DNA from 2 places in the Bacillus tuaregi genome. Region 1 is predicted to be linked to the other one. Evidence: predicted binding sites of a transcription regulator. Region 1 holds the regulator's gene; the other holds the start of a gene.
What was found. Region 1 encodes Rex, which represses fermentation and respiration genes when NADH is low (regulators of the CRP and FNR family bind a similar motif). Its sites were predicted from a motif close to TTGTGAAATATTTCACAA; they were not measured.
Positions count from the first base shown of each region.

Region 2: the regulator Rex is predicted to act here: its motif matches at 5,071-5,088, upstream of BQ5321_RS17295 (helical membrane plugin domain-containing protein).

Region 1 covers NZ_LT629731.1:3,996,763-4,008,850, forward strand. The annotation lists gene BQ5321_RS21545 (right-handed parallel beta-helix repeat-containing protein) at 1-742, opposite strand, end outside; gene BQ5321_RS21550 (helix-turn-helix domain-containing protein) at 871-1,653, shown strand; gene BQ5321_RS21555 (ABC transporter ATP-binding protein) at 1,745-2,446, opposite strand; gene BQ5321_RS21560 (ABC transporter permease) at 2,446-3,567, opposite strand; gene groL (chaperonin GroEL) at 3,797-5,431, opposite strand; gene groES (co-chaperone GroES) at 5,519-5,803, opposite strand; gene BQ5321_RS21575 (CPBP family intramembrane glutamic endopeptidase) at 6,126-6,812, shown strand; gene BQ5321_RS21580 (YdiK family protein) at 6,838-7,044, shown strand; gene BQ5321_RS21585 (redox-sensing transcriptional repressor Rex) at 7,064-7,723, opposite strand; gene moaC (cyclic pyranopterin monophosphate synthase MoaC) at 7,813-8,295, opposite strand; gene BQ5321_RS21595 (ABC-F family ATP-binding cassette domain-containing protein) at 8,491-10,413, shown strand; gene tsaD (tRNA (adenosine(37)-N6)-threonylcarbamoyltransferase complex transferase subunit TsaD) at 10,729-11,766, opposite strand; gene rimI (ribosomal protein S18-alanine N-acetyltransferase) at 11,763-12,088, opposite strand, start outside.
Region 2 covers NZ_LT629731.1:3,102,296-3,109,226, reverse strand. The annotation lists gene namA (NADPH dehydrogenase NamA) at 1-95, opposite strand, end outside; gene BQ5321_RS17325 (SDR family NAD(P)-dependent oxidoreductase) at 238-1,032, shown strand; gene BQ5321_RS17320 (YwbE family protein) at 1,075-1,269, opposite strand; gene BQ5321_RS17315 (MFS transporter) at 1,284-2,459, opposite strand; gene BQ5321_RS17310 (amino acid ABC transporter substrate-binding protein) at 2,645-3,436, shown strand; gene BQ5321_RS17305 (amino acid ABC transporter permease) at 3,513-4,172, shown strand; gene BQ5321_RS17300 (amino acid ABC transporter ATP-binding protein) at 4,188-4,931, shown strand; gene BQ5321_RS17295 (helical membrane plugin domain-containing protein) at 5,230-5,673, shown strand; gene BQ5321_RS17290 (NAD(P)/FAD-dependent oxidoreductase) at 5,707-6,888, shown strand.

The DNA.
Region 1 (12,088 bases):
TACTCCAGTGAGGCCCAATTAACCCAGGCTGATCTGCCGTTGGAGGAGTCCACGGAGTTGCTGCATGGCACATTTCAAAGCCTCTCACCGTAATAAAATTGATGCCATTTTGATCCGGATAAAAGCAAGCTTTTCGTACATTAATTTCTACTAATTCATCATTAGGATTGAATTCATGAAAATTAGCGTAAATGGTTGTATTTTTTTCATCCACTTCGGAAAACCAAAGATATTTCGTTTGCTCTGGGTTAAGAACTGGGACAATCGTTTCTGTCCAGTGATCTAACACTTCCTTTTTCACTACAGGGTTCTGTATTTTCTCCAGGTTTTCAGCTTCATAAAAGGACATACCATTTAGATAGACATCGCCCAGGTGTCTTCCTGGATTATACACAACCCAATCCCCAAAAATTTCTTCCACGTACGGGTTATAGTCGCCAAAAAAGCTATTGGGTAATACTGATTTCCAGACAGTTCCCTCTACTTGTTCCCACTCTTGAATCTGCTCGGAACCTTTAATTACTACCTTCTCGCCATTGGCAGCTTGATAGGTAATTCTTCTATATTCACTTAATCCTGCATTCTTCGGCTTAACCCACTCGCGATAGATTCCCTCATGGACAATAATCGTATCACCTGCTACTGCAACAGAGGCAGCCTTATTTATAGTTAAGAATGGATTTTGTACTGTTCCCTGTGCATCATCTGAACCATTTTTTGCTACATGATATTCAAAAGCCATTATCCTTCCTCCTATATATCTCCAACATACGTACATTATAGTTGGAAAAAACATCATACTTCTATTCAAAAAATAGTATAATTTAAGACAATATTAGTGTTTATACCTATTTTAAGGGGGAGCAGCCTGTGGCTTTTTTTGAACATCATGGAGTTGAAGAGAAAGACGCCTTTCACACTTCTTCACTATGTAATTTTAACTTTCCGCTTCATTTTCACCATGCTTACGAATTGATTATTGTAAATGAAGGAAAATTGTTCGTAACGATTGATCAAAAAGAGTATATGCTGCATAAAAATGACGTCGCCTTTGTTTTTAATAACCAGATGCATGAATTTAAAACCTTGAATCATTCCGATATATCTATCGTCATTTTTTCACCAGAAATAATCGGGCACTTTTTTAATAATTATAAGGGATACGTACCTGAGAATAACATCATTCACCTCAACAAGGCTCCCAACTTAACTGGATTAGATTCTATTTATCAGCAAAAAAGCTTCCTTTATCATATTTGTGCGATCTTGGTTGAGAATACGGAATTTATTCCAGTTGCATACTCATCAAAAACAAAAGTACTACATAAAATTCTGCTTTATGTTGATAAGAATTATAGTGAGGATTGCACCTTAAAAGTAATCGCTAAGCAGCTTCAATATGATTATGCCTATTTATCAAAGCTATTTGTTCACATGACCAATATGACCTTTACCGACTATCTTAATCATTATCGAACTTCCCAGGCCTGTTATCTATTGAAAAACAGTGAACAGTCGATTAGCGAGATAGCCATTCATTGTGGGTATAATAATCTCAGGTCGTTCAACCGTAATTTCAAGAGAATTACGAACTATTCACCTAGAAGATATAGAGAGGATACTCGAGACAAACCTACCACTATTAAAAATTAATTCAAAAGAAAAAGGCCTTCTATCAGTCAAGTAAACTGATGAAAGGCCTTTTTATTATTATCATTAAGAGAATCAAACTTTGATAGAATGATTAGTTTGTTACTTGTAAGCTATCAGATTTTTCTAGTGTAAGTACACCGTCTGCCATGCGATACACCTTGTCACAATAGGAAAGCATCCGCTCATCATGGGTTACCATGACAGCTGCTTTATTACGCTCTTTAACTTCTTTAGAGATAAGCTGTACCACTTCAAAGGCACGATTTGAATCCAAGCTTGCTGTTGGTTCGTCCGCAAGAATAATATCAGGATTGTTAATAAAAGCACGCGCAATCGCAACCCGCTGGCGTTCTCCACCGGATAATTGTTTAGGTAGCTTTTTGAATTTGCCGCCAAGACCCAACTCTTGCAGAAGCTGCTTAGCATTATCCTTTTGCTTTGCAGTTAATCTACCAGCCATCTTACTTACCAATTCTATTTGCTCCAATACATTTAAATAAGGAATTAAGTTTGAGGTTTGCAAAATAAATCCGACTTTATTTAAGCGAAAATCTGATAATGCCTTTTCAGCCATCGAGGATAGGTTCGTTCCATTCACAAGCACTTCACCTGATGTGGCCTGTAATAAAGCACCCGCAATTGTCAGAAGCGTACTTTTACCGGAGCCTGAGGGTCCGATGATAGCGACAAACTCACCAGGTTTTACATCCATCGAGACACTATTTAGGGCAGTCACAGTTGTTTCGCCTTCTTTATATTGCTTTGTCACATTAATAAGCTGTAAGCCTTCCATTATTCAACCCTCCCAAGCGCCGTTAATGGATCCACTTTCGAAATACGACGAACACAGACAAGTGATCCTAGCACACTGACAATAAGCAGTGCGATTGCATAAATCATTACCATTCCAAAGTTTAAGCTAAACGGCATACCTTCTGGGAATATAAGGGCCGTCAAATAGGTTAATATAATTCCAATGATTATACTAGTAAGTGAGATAACAAATACCTGTGCAATTATGGAGCGTGCTACAAAATGATTCGATGCACCAATAGCTTTCATGACACCGAATTGCTGAGTTTTTTGAATCGTTAATACATAGAAGAAGACGCCGATGACAACAGCTGAAATAACAATCAGAAAGGCAAGCATCATATAAATGGTACCCATTTCTGCTTTATAGCCCGGCATACCTAATAGTGCTTGAGACTTTGTTACCGTTTCTATCCCTTCCATTTTACCATCGATTGCTGCCGGATCCATTTCTTCTCCTTGTAAGGCAATGGCATTCACGACATTTGGCAAGCCATTATCAGAGCCCGGTGCAGCATAGCTATAGGATCTCCATTGTTCAACCGTACTGAATATGGACGGTAGGTGGTTAAAGGATTCCCCCTTCACAAAGCCTATGATCTTCAATGTAATGAGAGAGCCGTCGACAACGATCTCATCACCGAGCTTATAGCCTTCATTCTTTAATTTCTCATCTGCTATGACGCCATTCTCTACATCTGGGTCAAGTTGGACTCCTTCGATGACAGCTGGTTCGATAAATGAACCTGGCTCAATTCCTAAGATAACAGCGTCTGTTTTTTCCTCAGAATTATCCGTTTCTCCCTTTGAAATGGCCACTGTAGCTTGACCAAATAAAGCTGCATCGTCTACTCCATCCGCAGCAAGCAAGTCCTCCTTTATGTCACCGGAAATACTTGATTTCATAAAAGAAGCACCTGCTCCTTTTTCATATACCACATAATCTGTATCCATATTTTTCATCGATGCCGCACTAATCGTTCCCAGTCCATTCCCGAGACCGGAAAGAATGAAGACAAGCCATGCAATAAGGACAATAATGGCCCCTATCATCGTAAAACGAAGCTTTGAATTTTTTATTTCCTTTAAGGCTAAGTACATATCTAATCCCTTCCTCTATATAGTCAAAGTGACAGAAATGTCACTTTGCTCTTTAATTTCTTATTCGAAAATTATTATATACCAAGGTGACAGAAATGTCACTTATTCGACATAAAATAAACCTGTGACAAATCATACCAGTTTAATGAAAAAAACCACTTCCTATTTATAGAAAGTGGTTTTTTGATAGTGTTTTTTATAAATTACAGGCTGCTTTAGAGCCGGCAGATTACATCATGCCGCCCATTCCGCCCATTCCGCCCATGTCAGGCATTCCGCCGCCGTGACCTTCTGGCTCTGGCTTGTCAGCAACTACTGCTTCTGTTGTTAAGAACATCGCAGCAACGCTTCCTGCGTTTTGAAGTGCAGAGCGAGTAACTTTAGTTGGGTCAACGATACCAGCGTCAACCATGTTTACCCATTCGCCAGTAGCAGCGTTGAAACCAACACCTACTTGCTCATGCTTTAAGCGCTCAACGATAACAGAGCCTTCAAGTCCTGCGTTGTGAGCGATTTGACGTACTGGCTCTTCAATCGCACGTAATACGATGTTAATACCAGTTTGCTCGTCGCCATCTGCTTGAATAGAAGCTACTTTATTGTAGATATTGACTAATGCAGTACCACCACCGGCTACGATACCTTCTTCAACAGCAGCGCGAGTAGAGTTTAATGCATCTTCAATACGTAATTTACGCTCTTTTAATTCTGTTTCAGTAGCAGCACCAACTTTGATTACCGCTACACCGCCAGCTAATTTAGCTAGACGCTCTTGTAGCTTTTCACGGTCAAAATCAGAAGTCGTTTCTTCTAATTGAGTACGAATTTGGTTCACACGGCCAGCGATTTGTGCGCTGTCCCCTGCGCCTTCAACAATTGTAGTTGTTTCTTTTGTTACGACAACCTTCACCGCACGACCTAATTGATCGATTTGGGCAGATTTAAGATCAAGTCCAAGATCTTCTGTAATTACTTGACCGCCAGTTAGGATAGCGATATCTTCAAGCATAGCTTTACGACGATCACCGAAGCCAGGAGCTTTAACAGCTACTGCATTGAATGTTCCACGAAGCTTGTTAAGAACGATTGTTGCAAGTGCTTCGCCTTCAACATCTTCAGCAATCAATAATAATGGCTTGCCTTGTTGTACAACCTGCTCAAGAACAGGAAGGATTTCTTGAATGCTAGTGATCTTTTTATCTGTGATTAAGATATATGGATTGTCAAGAACAGCTTCCATCTTATCCGAGTTTGTTACCATGTATGGTGAAGCATATCCGCGGTCAAATTGCATACCTTCAACTACATCTAGCTCAGTTGAGAATCCTTTTGACTCTTCAATTGTGATAACACCATCGTTACCAACGCGTTCCATTGCTTCTGCAATTAATTGACCTACTTCTTCGTCAGCAGAAGAAATCGCAGCAACCTGTGCAATAGACTCTTTTCCTTCGATTGGTTTTGAGATCGCTTTTAATTCTTCTAGAGCTGTTTGAATTGCTTTATCCATACCTTTGCGGATTCCCATTGGGTTCGCTCCGGCAGTTACGTTTTTAAGCCCTTCACGAATCATCGCTTGAGCAAGAACTGTTGCAGTCGTAGTACCGTCACCAGCAATATCATTTGTTTTGCTTGCTACTTCTGCTACTAATTTCGCACCCATGTTTTCAAATGCGTCTTCAAGCTCGATTTCTTTTGCAATGGTTACACCATCATTTGTAATTAGAGGTGAACCGAATTTTTTCTCAAGAACCACGTTACGTCCTTTTGGTCCAAGAGTTACTTTAACTGCATTTGCAAGAGCATCAACCCCACGCAGCATTCCACGGCGGGCTTCTTCGCTGAACTTAATTTCTTTTGCCATTATGAATTACCTCCTTAATATTGTCCATACTATGAAAAAAAATCAAATCTATAGGGCGTCAGCCTAGCTGGCGCCTGAAAATCATTATTATCCAATTACAGCAAGGATATCATTTTCACGAACGATTAAATAATCTGTACCTTCATATTTCACTTCAGTACCAGCGTATTTTGAGAAGATAATGCGATCGCCAACAGATACTTCAAGAGCGACACGCTCACCATTTTCAAGAACGCGACCAGTACCTACAGCGACTACCTTACCTTCCTGTGGTTTTTCCTTTGCAGTGTCCGGTAACACGATACCGCTTGCAGTTTTTTCCTCTGATGCAACAGGTTCAATGATAATGCGATCACCTAGTGGCTTTAACAATTGAAACAACCTCCTCAAATAATATGTCAATTTTTGTTTTTATTTATTAGCACTCATCTCTATCGAGTGCTAACACATCTATAATATTAATAAATTTGATTTCCTTTTGCAAGTCACAACATGTAAATTTTTATTAAAAAGTTTAACAGTTCGGTAAATGATAAAATAACTAAACGGCTCACAAATATTATTTATCGCCATGTTTACTTAAGCTTATACCATGTGAAATATTAGGTGTTATAATTTGAGGGTTTTAGAGGATTACTGATAAAATGAAATAGATATGCTTTATACAGGATATATGTTAAAGGAGAACTTCACTTTGAAGAAAGAATATTGGTTTATTTTGATTGCATATACATTCATGCACCTTTCCGGGATTTTAGGGGTACCTCTTGTCACTTATTTTGGTAGTTTATTAGGAAAGAGCCCTCAGGAAATGGCGGAACTATCTGTTTCCTTATGGATAATGATTAGCTTTTCTGTTACTCTCATCATCATTCTTTTTCTCCTACGAAGGGAATGGACAAACCCTGTTCGCAATGAAAGGGCTTTGTCACCTCGAGACTCCATGTATTGGGCCGTTGGAGGAATTTTTTTGGCCTTCTTTGCCCAAATTACAGCAGCAAATATTGAATATTTGCTTGGTATTGAAATAGGATCAGATAACACAGAGCAAATCGTTAATCTCATTAAGACAGCTCCTATGGTCATCCTTGTCACTTCCATTATTGGACCCATTCTAGAAGAAATTGTGTTCCGTAAAATTCTATTCGGGGCTCTTTACACCCGATTGAATTTCTTTCTAGCCGGTCTTATCAGTTCACTTATTTTTGCCTTTGCACATGGGGAGCCAGAACACGTACTCCTATACTCAGCAATGGGCTTTACGTTTGCTTTTTTGTATGTCAAAACAAAACGGATACTGGTCCCGATTTTCGCTCATGTATCAATGAATACCATTGTCGTGATTATGCAGCTATATCCGGATTTGTTCCAACCATTATAAATCTTAATTCATGGAGGATTATGCTTTGAGACAATCACCGCTTTTTTCGGGTATCATTTATATATTTCTTGGTACATTATTTACCTTCTTCGCGATTCAAAATATTAACGAGGATGGCGGCTGGGGATTTTTCACCATCTTGCTTATTATCCTTGCCACCTTTGACTTTGGTTCAGGAATTCGAATGATTCTGTTTCACTTTCAGCTAAAAAAGCAGCAGACAAAAAAATGACCCTATAAGGGCCATTTTTTTATTCATCTGTTGCTTCTTCTTCTATTGAATAGTGCTTTAAGAAGTATACAAGTGATTGAAGCTCTACTGCTAGATCTATATGGTGTACGCGTACATGTGCAGGCACTGTTAAACGAGCAGGTGTAAAGTTTAATATTCCCCTTATATTAGCCTTCAACAGCCGGTCTGTCACAAATTGGGCTACCGGTGCCGGAATGGTTAGTATGGCAACCTCAATTCCCTGTTCCTCTATAACCTTTTCAAGATTATCCATATGATAGACAGGTACATTCCCAATCTTATGGTCGACTTTATCTGCCTGTACGTCAAAAGCGACTGCAATTTTGGTGTTATTATTTTTTAAGAAATTATAATTTAAAAAGGCCGTTCCAAGATTTCCGACTCCAATTAAAGCCACCTTTGTCAGTTCATCCTGGTCCAAAGTTTTACGGAAAAAGGATAGCAAATACTGAACATTATATCCATAACCTTTTTTACCCAATGCACCAAAATAAGAAAAATCTCTCCGGATTGTTGCTGAATCTACCTTCACTGCTTCACTAAGCTCAGCTGAAGATACTCTTTGTTTTCCAGACGCGTGTAAATTTGTTAAAAATCGATAATATAAAGGCAATCTCTTTGCTGTTGCTTGCGGTATCTTGGTCGTTTCATTTGCCATTCGAATCCCCCTTTTCCCTTCCTTATTCCTTTTTCACTTTGTGTACGGGCCATTAATGACTAAACACCTGTCTGTAAACACTTTCATTTTTACATCCTTTTAAAGTCCCCGTTTTTGCCACCTGTTTTCTCTACTAAATATGTCTCTCCTATCACCATTCCTTTATCGATTGCTTTACACATATCATAGACTGTTAAAGCGCACACAGACGCGGCAGTGAGGGCTTCCATTTCTACTCCAGTGCTCCCTTTCGTTTTAACAAAAACTTTAATAAACAATTCATAATCTTCATTCTTTGATTCCCATGAAAATGAGATATCAACACCAGTTAATGAAAGCGGATGACACATGGGAATAATATCCGATGTCTTTTTTGCTGCCATTATTCCTGCAACCTGGGCAACCGCTAAAACGTCTCCCTTTTTCATTTGGTTATTCGTTATTTTATCATATATTTCCTGACTCACAATAATACTTGATATTGCAGCCGCAGTTCGAAAGGACTCAGCTTTCTCACTGACATCTACCATCTTTGCTCTGCCTTGCTCATTAAAATGAGTAAACTCAGCCATATAAAAACCCCTCTTTATAAATGATACACTATTTTATAGGTATTTGTCTTTACTTTGTATTCTCCTTCACAAATAGTGTTTCCTATTTTAATAAAATATACAATTACTATTGAATCTATCTATAACCGCTCAATTCCCTATGTATTGCTGTCAACCTCTTTATCGGTTAATCTAGTAGTATAGAGGTGAACAATCATGATTTTATTACAAATCAATCAATTATGTAAATACTATGGAGCAGATATTATTTTATCAAATATAAAATTAGAGGTACAAACGCGAGACCGCATCGCTTTAGTTGGAAGAAACGGTGCAGGAAAATCTACCTTATTAAAAATAATCGCTGGGCATCTATCCTATGACTCAGGCGATATTATTAAGCCAAAAGAAGTGAAAATTGGCTACCTTGCTCAGGATACAGGTCTTGAATCAAATGTATCTATTTGGGAGGAAATGCTATCCGTTTTTGCTGATCTAAGACAGCAGGAACAAAAGCTGCGAAGCTTGGAAAATCAAATGTCTGACCCAGCCACTCTTCAAAATGAGGCCAGTTACGAAAAGGTACTAAAGGAATATGATGTCCTGCAGGTGGAATTTAAGGAAAAAGGTGGCTATCAGTATGAAGCTGACATTCGCTCTGTACTGCATGGACTGAATTTTCAATCCTTTGATTATCATACTAAAATTTCATCCTTAAGCGGCGGGCAAAAGACACGTCTAGCACTTGGTAAATTACTGCTATCAAAGCCCGAGATACTAATTCTCGATGAGCCGACAAACCACCTTGATATTGATACATTATCCTGGCTTGAACAATATCTACAGGGCTATGAAGGTGCTATCCTGATTGTATCCCATGACCGTTATTTCCTCGATAAGGTTGTGAATCAGGTCTATGAAATATCTCGGCAGCAAATCACTAAATATGTAGGAAACTATAGCTCTTACTTAGATAAAAAAGCTGAGAATTATGAACGGGAAATGAAGCAATATGAAAAACAGCAAGAGGAGGTCAATAAGCTGCAGGATTTTATCCAGCGTAATCTTGCCCGAGCCTCTACAACGAAACGGGCTCAGAGTCGACGTAAAAAGCTGGAAAGAATGGAGTTAATGGATCGTCCATTAGGAAATGAAAAATCAGCTTCCTTCTCCTTTGATATAGAAAAACAATCTGGAAATGAAGTTTTACAGGTTAGATCTCTGTCTATTGGTTATACCGAAGAAGCTGTCTCTCAGGATATAAATATACGTCTGACAAGAGGAGAAAGCATTGCCCTTGTCGGACCAAACGGGATTGGTAAATCAACATTATTAAAAACAATTATGAAAAAGCTCGAACCACAAGAAGGTGATATTCAATATGGTACAAATGTATCGATTGGTTACTATGATCAGGAACAAGCTGAACTCACCTCAAACAAAAAGGTACTCAATGAGCTTTGGGACGATTATCCTTTAAAAAGTGAAAAAGAAATCCGTACGATTCTCGGAAACTTTTTATTCTCAGGTGATGATGTATTAAAAATTGTATCTACCTTGAGCGGCGGTGAAAAGGCCCGTTTGGCACTTGCGAAGCTGATGATGCAGAAAGCAAACCTTTTAATATTAGACGAGCCGACCAACCATCTTGATTTAGATAGTAAAGAAATACTGGAAAATTCCCTAGTCGATTATCCGGGCACCATTCTATTCGTTTCCCACGACCGGTACTTTATCAACCGTATTGCTTCTAAAGTGGTTGAGCTTAGCAAATACGGCTCTACTGAGTATTTGGGTGATTATGATTATTATGTGGAAAAGAAACTTGAGCAGGAAGAGTTAAAGGAGCTGGAGGAACAAAAAAAGGAAGCCGGTCAACCGATAAAGCAGGAAAAGACGAGTTATCAACAGGACAAAGAAGCTAAGAAGCTGGAAAGACAGCGCCTTAGAAGAATTGAAGAGCTAGAAGGGATTATTGAAGAGCTCGAACAAAAAATTGAAGCAAATGAACAGCTTCTCTGTGATCCAGAAATATTTCAAGACCACGAAAAATCACTTCACATTCATGAGGAAGTAGAAAAACAGAAACAAGAGCTAGAACAGTTTGTGGAGGAATGGACCTTATTGGCGGATGAATAGTAATCATCCACAAAATAATAATGAGCTTGTTCATAACCTAGCCTTACAAAAAACGAAGCATCGTCAGCTATGCTTCGTTTTTCCACATTTTTAACCACAGCCCAATAGCCTTTATTACAACTTTCCACACACTTTTCCACATTATCCACAATTCTACCCCTGGTTTATCCACATTGTTAACAGTATCCACAGACTTATCCACATTTTAGGGAATTTTCAGACTTTTATCGTCTCTTTTCCAATCAACGATTGTGAATATCTACTTTTTTTACCAACAGACTACTACCTTATCAACAGAAAAAGACTCCTGACTAATCAGAAGTCTTTTCCTTCATTGTGGATAGTTATATCAAGACCTGGATTTGCATTTAATGCCAAGCCTGCCCGTTGCCCTTTTTCATACATTACACTTCCTGCCGCGGCAATCATAGCCGCATTATCTGTGCATAACTTTAACGGTGGAATAACCAGCTCAACCTCCGCTAATTCGTTAAAGGCTTCCGTCAACACAGCCCGTAAGCCTTTATTGGCTGCTACACCGCCGGCCAGTAATACTTGTTTTACTCCATATTCCTTTACTGCCTTCACTGTCTTAGTTACCAATACATCTATTACACTCGCCTGAAAGCTGGCTGCAAGATCCTCTGGCTTAATAGGTTCCCCACGCTGCTCTGCATTGTGGACAGTGTTAATAACTGCCGATTTCAGGCCACTAAAGCTAAAATCATAGGAGCCATCTTCTAGCCAGGCTCTCGGCAAATCAATGACTGCTTCCCCTTCGTGAGCAAGACGGTCGATTTGCGGTCCACCCGGATATGGTAGATGAAGCGTCCTAGCCACTTTATCATATGCCTCTCCTGCAGCATCATCTCTGGTCTCACCAATGACCTCAAAATGTCCATGCTCCTTCATATAGACTAGTTCCGTATGACCTCCCGAGACAACTAACGCTAACAATGGGAAGGTCATCTCCGTAACCAGACGGTTAGCATAGATATGACCGGCAATATGATGAACCGAAACAAGTGGAATCCCATGTGCAAATGCAACAGCCTTTGCTGCATTGACACCAATCAATAAAGCTCCAACTAGACCTGGTCCTTCAGTTACTGAAATCGCATCGATATCCTCATAGGATACATTTGCTTCCTTTAGAGCCTCCTCGAGTACAAGCGTGATTTGCTCAACATGATGGCGCGAGGCAATCTCCGGTACAACTCCACCAAAACGTTTATGGCTGTCAATTTGCGATGCCACAATATTAGTCACGATTTCTCTGCCATTTTTCACAATAGAAACTGCCGTCTCATCACAGCTAGTTTCAATCCCCATTACCAATAAATCCTTTTTCATAAGTTCACCCACATCACTAACGCATCCTCTTGATTATCTGTATAATAATTCTTACGAATGGCTCCCCCTTGAAAACCAAATTTCCGATAAAGGGATTGAGCAATCGTATTCGACACTCTCACTTCAAGGGTCATCGTTATGGCCCCGTGTTCCTTTGCTGCTTCTATCATCTTTCCCATTAAAGCTTCCCCTAGCTTCATTCCTCGATACTTAGGTAGAATGGCTATATTCGTTACATGTGCCTCGTCTACGACAATCCATACGCCGCAATAACCGACAATTCTATCATCAACTTCTATTACATGGTAATTAGCAAACTGAT
Region 2 (6,931 bases), 900 kb from region 1:
GTACATGAATACATGCACATCGGTGCCATGACAATTCGATTTTTAAACGTAACATTTTTAATCGTATAAGGTGAAAATAGTTTTGTATTTTCCATTACGGCATTTTCCTCCTTCTCTTGTTCATTGCTAGTATAACAGCACGATACGTGAAAAGGTAAGCAGATAACTCCGTTTTACTATGTCATTGAATTGGTGTACGATACAATCGTGTATGTTAAAGTACAGAGGTGAAAAATATTGGCAGGTAATCTGAATAACAAAACGATTGTCATTACAGGAGCTTCCAGTGGAATCGGACTTTCCATTGCGGCTCTTTGCGCAGAAAGAGGAGCTCATTTAGTGTTACTAGCAAGGAGACTTGATGTTTTGGAGGATATTAAGCGAGATTTAGAGGAACGGTTTGCTATTACTGTTCGGGTACATAGACTGGATGTTTCGAATATGGACGATGTCCAGGCGGTTTTCTCCAAGCTTTTATCTGAGTTGAAGACAATCGATGTACTAGTGAATAATGCGGGGTTTGGCGTCTTTCGGGCAGCGCATGAAGTATCTATGGATGAGGTAAAGGCGATGTTTGACGTAAATGTCCTTGGGCTGATTGCTTGCACAACAATGGTATTGCCTTTAATGAGGCAACAAAGAAAAGGCCATATTATAAACATTGCTTCACAGGCAGGGAAAATCGCAACACCTAAATCAAGCGTATATTCTGCAACAAAGCATGCTGTATTAGGTTATACAAACAGCCTTAGGATGGAGCTAGCTGATTTTAATGTCTCTGTCACCGCAATAAATCCTGGACCGATTGAAACAAACTTCTTCTCCATTGCTGATGAAGCGGGAACCTATGTTAATAGTGTACAAAAATATATCTTAAAGCCAGAATTTGTTGCTAGAAAAGTCGTTGACGGTATGCTGACGAATACAAGGGAAATCAATTTACCCCGTTGGATGAATGTGGGAAGTATCCTTTTTGCCCTGTTTCCAGGTCTATTTGAACGGGTAGGAAAAAAGGTCCTAAATAAAAAATAAAAAAAGAGATGACATCAGCTGTCATCTCTTACGCCTGTATGATTACCGTTTAATTGATTGAACTCTTCCGATTTGTCCATCTGTAAGTCGTACTTTAATTCCATGTGGATGGTAGCTTGACTTTGTCAAGATATCCTTTACTATCCCACTGGTTAGTTTCCCGGTTTTTTGGTCGGCTTTAAGGACAATATTGACCATTGCTCCGGGGAGAATATCTTTTCTGTTTTGTCCATTCATTCTGAAAGCCTCCTTCATGAACCAATAGATAGTAATTTTTTCTCTTGCACAGTATAGATTCGGTATAGCATCAAGGCTAGTATGGATAAAATGATTCCTGAAATGTACGGCAAGCCAATAGTGATATGGTACAGCCAGCCTCCAAGAGGTGGTCCTGCAATTCTCCCAAGTGAGTCGAACGAAGAAAGTAAGCCTGTTGTACTGCCATGTCCTGCTGACGATGTTTTGGTTAAAAGGGCAGAAACGCTTGGACGAATAACCCCGTTACCAATTCCGAATATGGTTAGATAAATAGCGGCAGTCGTAAAGCTATCGACTAATAAAATAAGACCAAAGCCAATGGCCGATACAATAATGCCGATTTGAATAACGGCTCCTTCGCCAAAGCTCTTCGTCATTCTGCCTACTAGCCCACCTTGGACAAGTGCTCCAGCCAATCCCATAATCATAAATATATAACCTAGCCCAACTGTCCCTAATCCCGCTTTAACGGCTGCGAAATAAGCAAAGGTAGCTTCTAATCCTGATAGTGATAGGGAAATAAATAATTGTAGAAAATACAAAATGGATTGTGAACCGTTTAATGCCTGCCATACGGAGGATTTTTCATTCCTCTGCTGTCCTCTATTTTCCTTTGCCAAAGATTCCTTTAAAACAAACCAAACGAGAAAAAAGGTCAAAAGGGAAAAAAATCCAGCGATGTAAAACGGCATGTTTAAGCTCATTTTCGAAAATACCCCGCCAAGAGCTGGTCCAAAAACAAATCCAAGTCCGGTGGCAGCGCCAACAATTCCCATTCCCTTACCACGGTCCTCTGCGGATGTGATATCAGCAACATAAGCCATAACAGTGGGCATATTGGCTGCGGATAAAATTCCTCCGACCACTCTTGCGGCAAATAACATCCAAAGTGCGGAGGAAAGTCCCATAAGGAAAAAGGAAAGAGCCAAACCTAAGATTCCGATCATTATGACTGGTTTTCGACCAATCCGGTCAGACACTCGTCCCCATAGCGGTGCAAACAAAAGTTGCATTAATGAATACACTGCCATCAATAAACCTAATTCAAATGGGGATGCACCGATATTTTCTGCATAAAAAGGTAAAACAGGAATAATGATCCCAAATCCAATCATAACGAGAAACATCACAAGAAAAAGAATGGGTAATGCTTTTTTTGTTTCTACCATATATTTCACTCCATTTCTCGATAATTATAATGATTATGGATATGAATAGTCAATTTCCACTATGAACAACAGAAAAAATTTTATTCTAATAATATTTTAGGGCTACAATCGTTTATATTATTATGGTAATCTAATAATATAGTAACGTACTAAAGTATTATTTGGATAAAGGTGGTTAATATTATATGAAACGTACAGGCTTATTTATGTTAATAATTGCGTCCGTTTTCGCCCTTCTTGTCGGATGTACAAGCTCGGATTCAGGTTCTGACACTGGTACGGAAGATATAGATACGTTAGTAATTGGAATTGATGATGCTTTTGCTCCGATGGGCTTCCGTGATGATAGTAATGATATTGTCGGTTTTGATATTGATATGGCAAAAGCTGCTGGTGAAAAAATGGGCGTAGAGGTTCAGTTTCAGCCTATTGATTGGACAACAAAGGAAACAGAGCTTAACAGTGGTCGAATTGACCTGATTTGGAATGGTTATACTGTTACAGATGAACGTAAAGAAAAGGTTTTATTTACAAAACCATATCTGAAAAACTCTCAAGTTGTGGCCGTTTTAGCGGATTCAGATGTTGCCACAATAGATGATTTAGAGGGGAAACAAATCGGGATACAGTCATTTTCCTCTGCTGTAGATGCACTTAATGCACATCCTATTAATGAAAAAATTGCTGGATTAACTGAATTTAAAACAAATGTATTGGCATTAAAGGATTTAGAAAATGGCCGTGTTGATGCGGTTGTCATTGATGAAGTCGTTATTAATTATTATATGACGATACAAGAAGGAACTTTTAAGGTACTTGATGAGTCGCTTTCACCTGAAGAATATGCTGTTGGGGTGAAAAAAGGAAATGAAGCGCTGCTTAATGAACTTCAGGAAGCATTAGATACAATGAATGAAGATGGTACAGCAGCAGAAATCTCCGAAAAATGGTTCGGTGAAGATAAGGTATTAAAATAAAAATGAGACAGAACAAATATATGGCAAACAGGATTTCCGTTTGGAAACCCTGTTTTGTTTTTGGAGGAATCCTCTCATGTCAGGAGAATATTTAATCACAATACTCAAGCCTATGCTGGAAGGCGCGCAGGCCACCATTCTATTATTCCTTATTGCGATTGTGTTGTCGATTCCGCTTGGCTTTTTACTCACACTAGCTGTTAGAAGTAGCTTCAAACCAATTTCGTGGCTTGCGCAAGGCTATATATATGTTATGCGTGGAACCCCGCTTTTACTGCAATTATTAGTGATTACATTTGGGCTTCCGATGATTCCGGTCATTGGAGAATACTTAATCCTTGACCGCTTTGTTGCTGCTAGTCTTGGATTTATCCTCAATTATGCTGCGTATTTTGCTGAGATTTTTCGAGGTGGTCTTTTATCCATTGATAAAGGCCAGTATGAAGCTGCGAAGGTATTGGGCTTGAATAAATGGCAGACAACTACTAGAATTATTCTGCCGCAAATGTTCCGTATTGCGCTGCCTTCTGTTGCTAATGAATCTGTCACGCTAGTAAAGGATACTGCCTTATTATATGCCGTTGCTGTTCCGGAATTGTTACACTTTGCCCAGACGGCCGTGAACCGTGATTTTACGATTGTGCCTTTCTTTGTCGCAGGTGTCATCTATCTAATCATGACTCTCTTATTAACGAGCGTATTTAAATGGCTTGAGAAACGTTTTAAATTTGAATAAGAAGGAGTAGAGAATGTGGCTATCATTGAAGTATCTGACCTCAAAAAATCATATGGAAACCTCGAGGTATTAAAAAGGATTTCCTTTGATGTAAATAAAAAAGATGTGGTGGCTGTAATCGGTCCTTCCGGATCAGGTAAAAGTACGATGCTGCGGAGTTTGGTTCATTTAGAAGAAATAAATGGGGGCAGTATCTGCGTATCCGGTGATTATTTAGTAAAGAACGGCGTCTATGCAAAGCCACATGAAATTAAAGCCATCACAGCTAAAATGGGTATGGTTTTTCAGCATTTTAATCTTTTTCCGCATCTAACGGTAAAAGAAAACCTTGAACTTGCTCCTAAATTAGTGAAAAAGGAGACTTCTGAAACAGCTAGGAGGAGCATGGAATTGATGGAGAAAATCGGTCTGACTTCGCATGCCAATGCATATCCTGCCAATCTATCCGGCGGTCAAAAACAGCGGGTAGCTATTGCGCGTGCACTCATGATGAATCCAGATATCCTGCTTTTTGATGAGCCAACATCTGCTTTGGACCCTGAATTAACTGGAGAGGTATTACAGGTCATGAAGGATTTAGCTGAAGAACATATGACGATGATTGTTGTCACACATGAAATGGAATTTGCTAAAGAGGTGGCAAATCGTGCCATTTTTATGGACAATGGTGAAATCGTTGAATCAGGTCATCCACAGGAATTATTTAATAATCCAAAGCATGAGCGGACAAAGGCTTTTTTAACTCGCAGTTTAAAATAATTAGTATTCGTTTTGACATCCTAGCTGATATTTCGGTTGGGATGTTTTTAATTTTTAGCGTCATTTCATGCAGGTTAAATCAGTATCCTTTGATTATTATATTAATAACGTAATTTTGGTAAAAAAATTATTAATAATTATGTTAAATTTTTAACAATATCATGTATAATAGAGAAGACTCATACATGAGGCAGAATTGTAAAGGACATTTATCACAGATGAAGCTTTATGGATGGAAGAAAACTTAAAATGACACAAAAAAATCAAAATTAATACTTTAGGTAAAGGGGAATCGAACATGGCAGAAACAAACACAATTGAAAAAATTGAGCAAGAATCTCAAGTCTTGTCTGCTGAAAAAGGAAAAAGTGATATTCTTGATCAACTTTTACAGCCTGAGGTGCAGGAATCTTTAACAGTATTGGTTGAACAGCTTCCAAAACTGACTGAGCTTGTTAATGTTTTAACAAAATCATATGATATGGCTCAGTCACTAGCGACTGACGAAATCTTGAAAAATGACACAGTAGGGGCAATTAAGGAAATTACTGAGCCTGTAACGGCAACCGTAAAAAATGTAGCTGCTACAGCAATGGAAGCGAAGGAACGTGCAGATGAAAGCACTGAAGTGATTGGTCTTTTTGGGCTTTTAAAAATGCTCAAAGATCCACAAGCACAAAAATTATTTCGTTTCGTTCATGCATACCTTGAAATCTCAGCTGAACAAAAAAATCATCAATAATTTCTTGTAAATAGTTAAGGACGGTGGAAATACATGTCAAAACATATTGTTATCTTAGGAGCGGGATATGGCGGTCTGCTATCTGCATTAACAGTTCGAAAATATTTAAATAGCCAAGAAGCTTATATAACGGTGGTTAACCAATATCCAACACATCAAATCATTACTGAGCTACACCGTCTTGCAGGTGGTACAACAAGCGAAGGTACTGTAGCGCTTCCTCTAAATAAGCTGCTAAAAGGAAAGGATATTGATCTGAAAATTGCAAAGGTTGAACGTTTTTCAGTAGAGGATAAAAAGGTCTTCCTTTCAGAAGGTACAACGTTAACCTATGATGCCCTTGTTGTTGCTTTAGGTAGTAAAACAGCCTATTTTGGAATTCCTGGATTGGAAGAAAACAGCATGGTGTTAAAATCTGTTGAAGATGCCAATCATATTCGCAGCCACATTGAAGGCCGTATTCGTGAGTACGCGAAAACGAAAAATGAAGCAGATGCAACGATTTTAATTGGTGGTGGTGGCTTAACCGGTATCGAATTAGTGGGTGAGCTTGCAGATAATCTTCCAAAAATCGCCAAAGGCTATGGCGTTAATCCAAAGGAGATCAAATTAAAGCTTGTTGAAGCAGGTCCAAAGGTTCTTCCTGTATTGCCAGACCATTTAATTGAACGTGCTGTTGAAAGTTTAGAGGCACGCGGTGTTGAATTCTTAACAGGACTTCCAGTTACAAATGTTCAAGGTAATGTGATTGACCTTAAGGATGGAAGCAAAATCACTGCTAATACTTTTGTCTGGACTGGTGGTGTACAGGCACCTCCAATTGTTTCTGAATCAGGACTTGAAGCAGATCGCGGTAGGGCAACGGTGAATGAATACCTTCAATCAACGTCACATAAGGATGTTTTTGTGGTAGGAGATTCAGCGGTGGCATTCCCGAAAGAGGGTGGACGTCCTTATGCGCCAACGGCTCAAAATGCTTGGCAAATGGGAGAACTTGTTGGTTATAATCTATACGCTTATTTAATGGACAAATCATTTGAAGTATTTGCTCCAATTAACTCTGGTACGCTTGCTAGCCTTGGACGTAAAGATGCAGTGGCCGAAATTGGCGGAAACTCAACGCCGCTTAAAGGTCTTCCTGCCTCATTAATGAAAGAAGCAAGTAATGTACGCTACCTCACACATATTAAAGGTCTTTTTAGCTTAGCCTATTAATCTTTAAGACAAGGAAAACCGCTCTTTCAGCATTCTGTGAGCG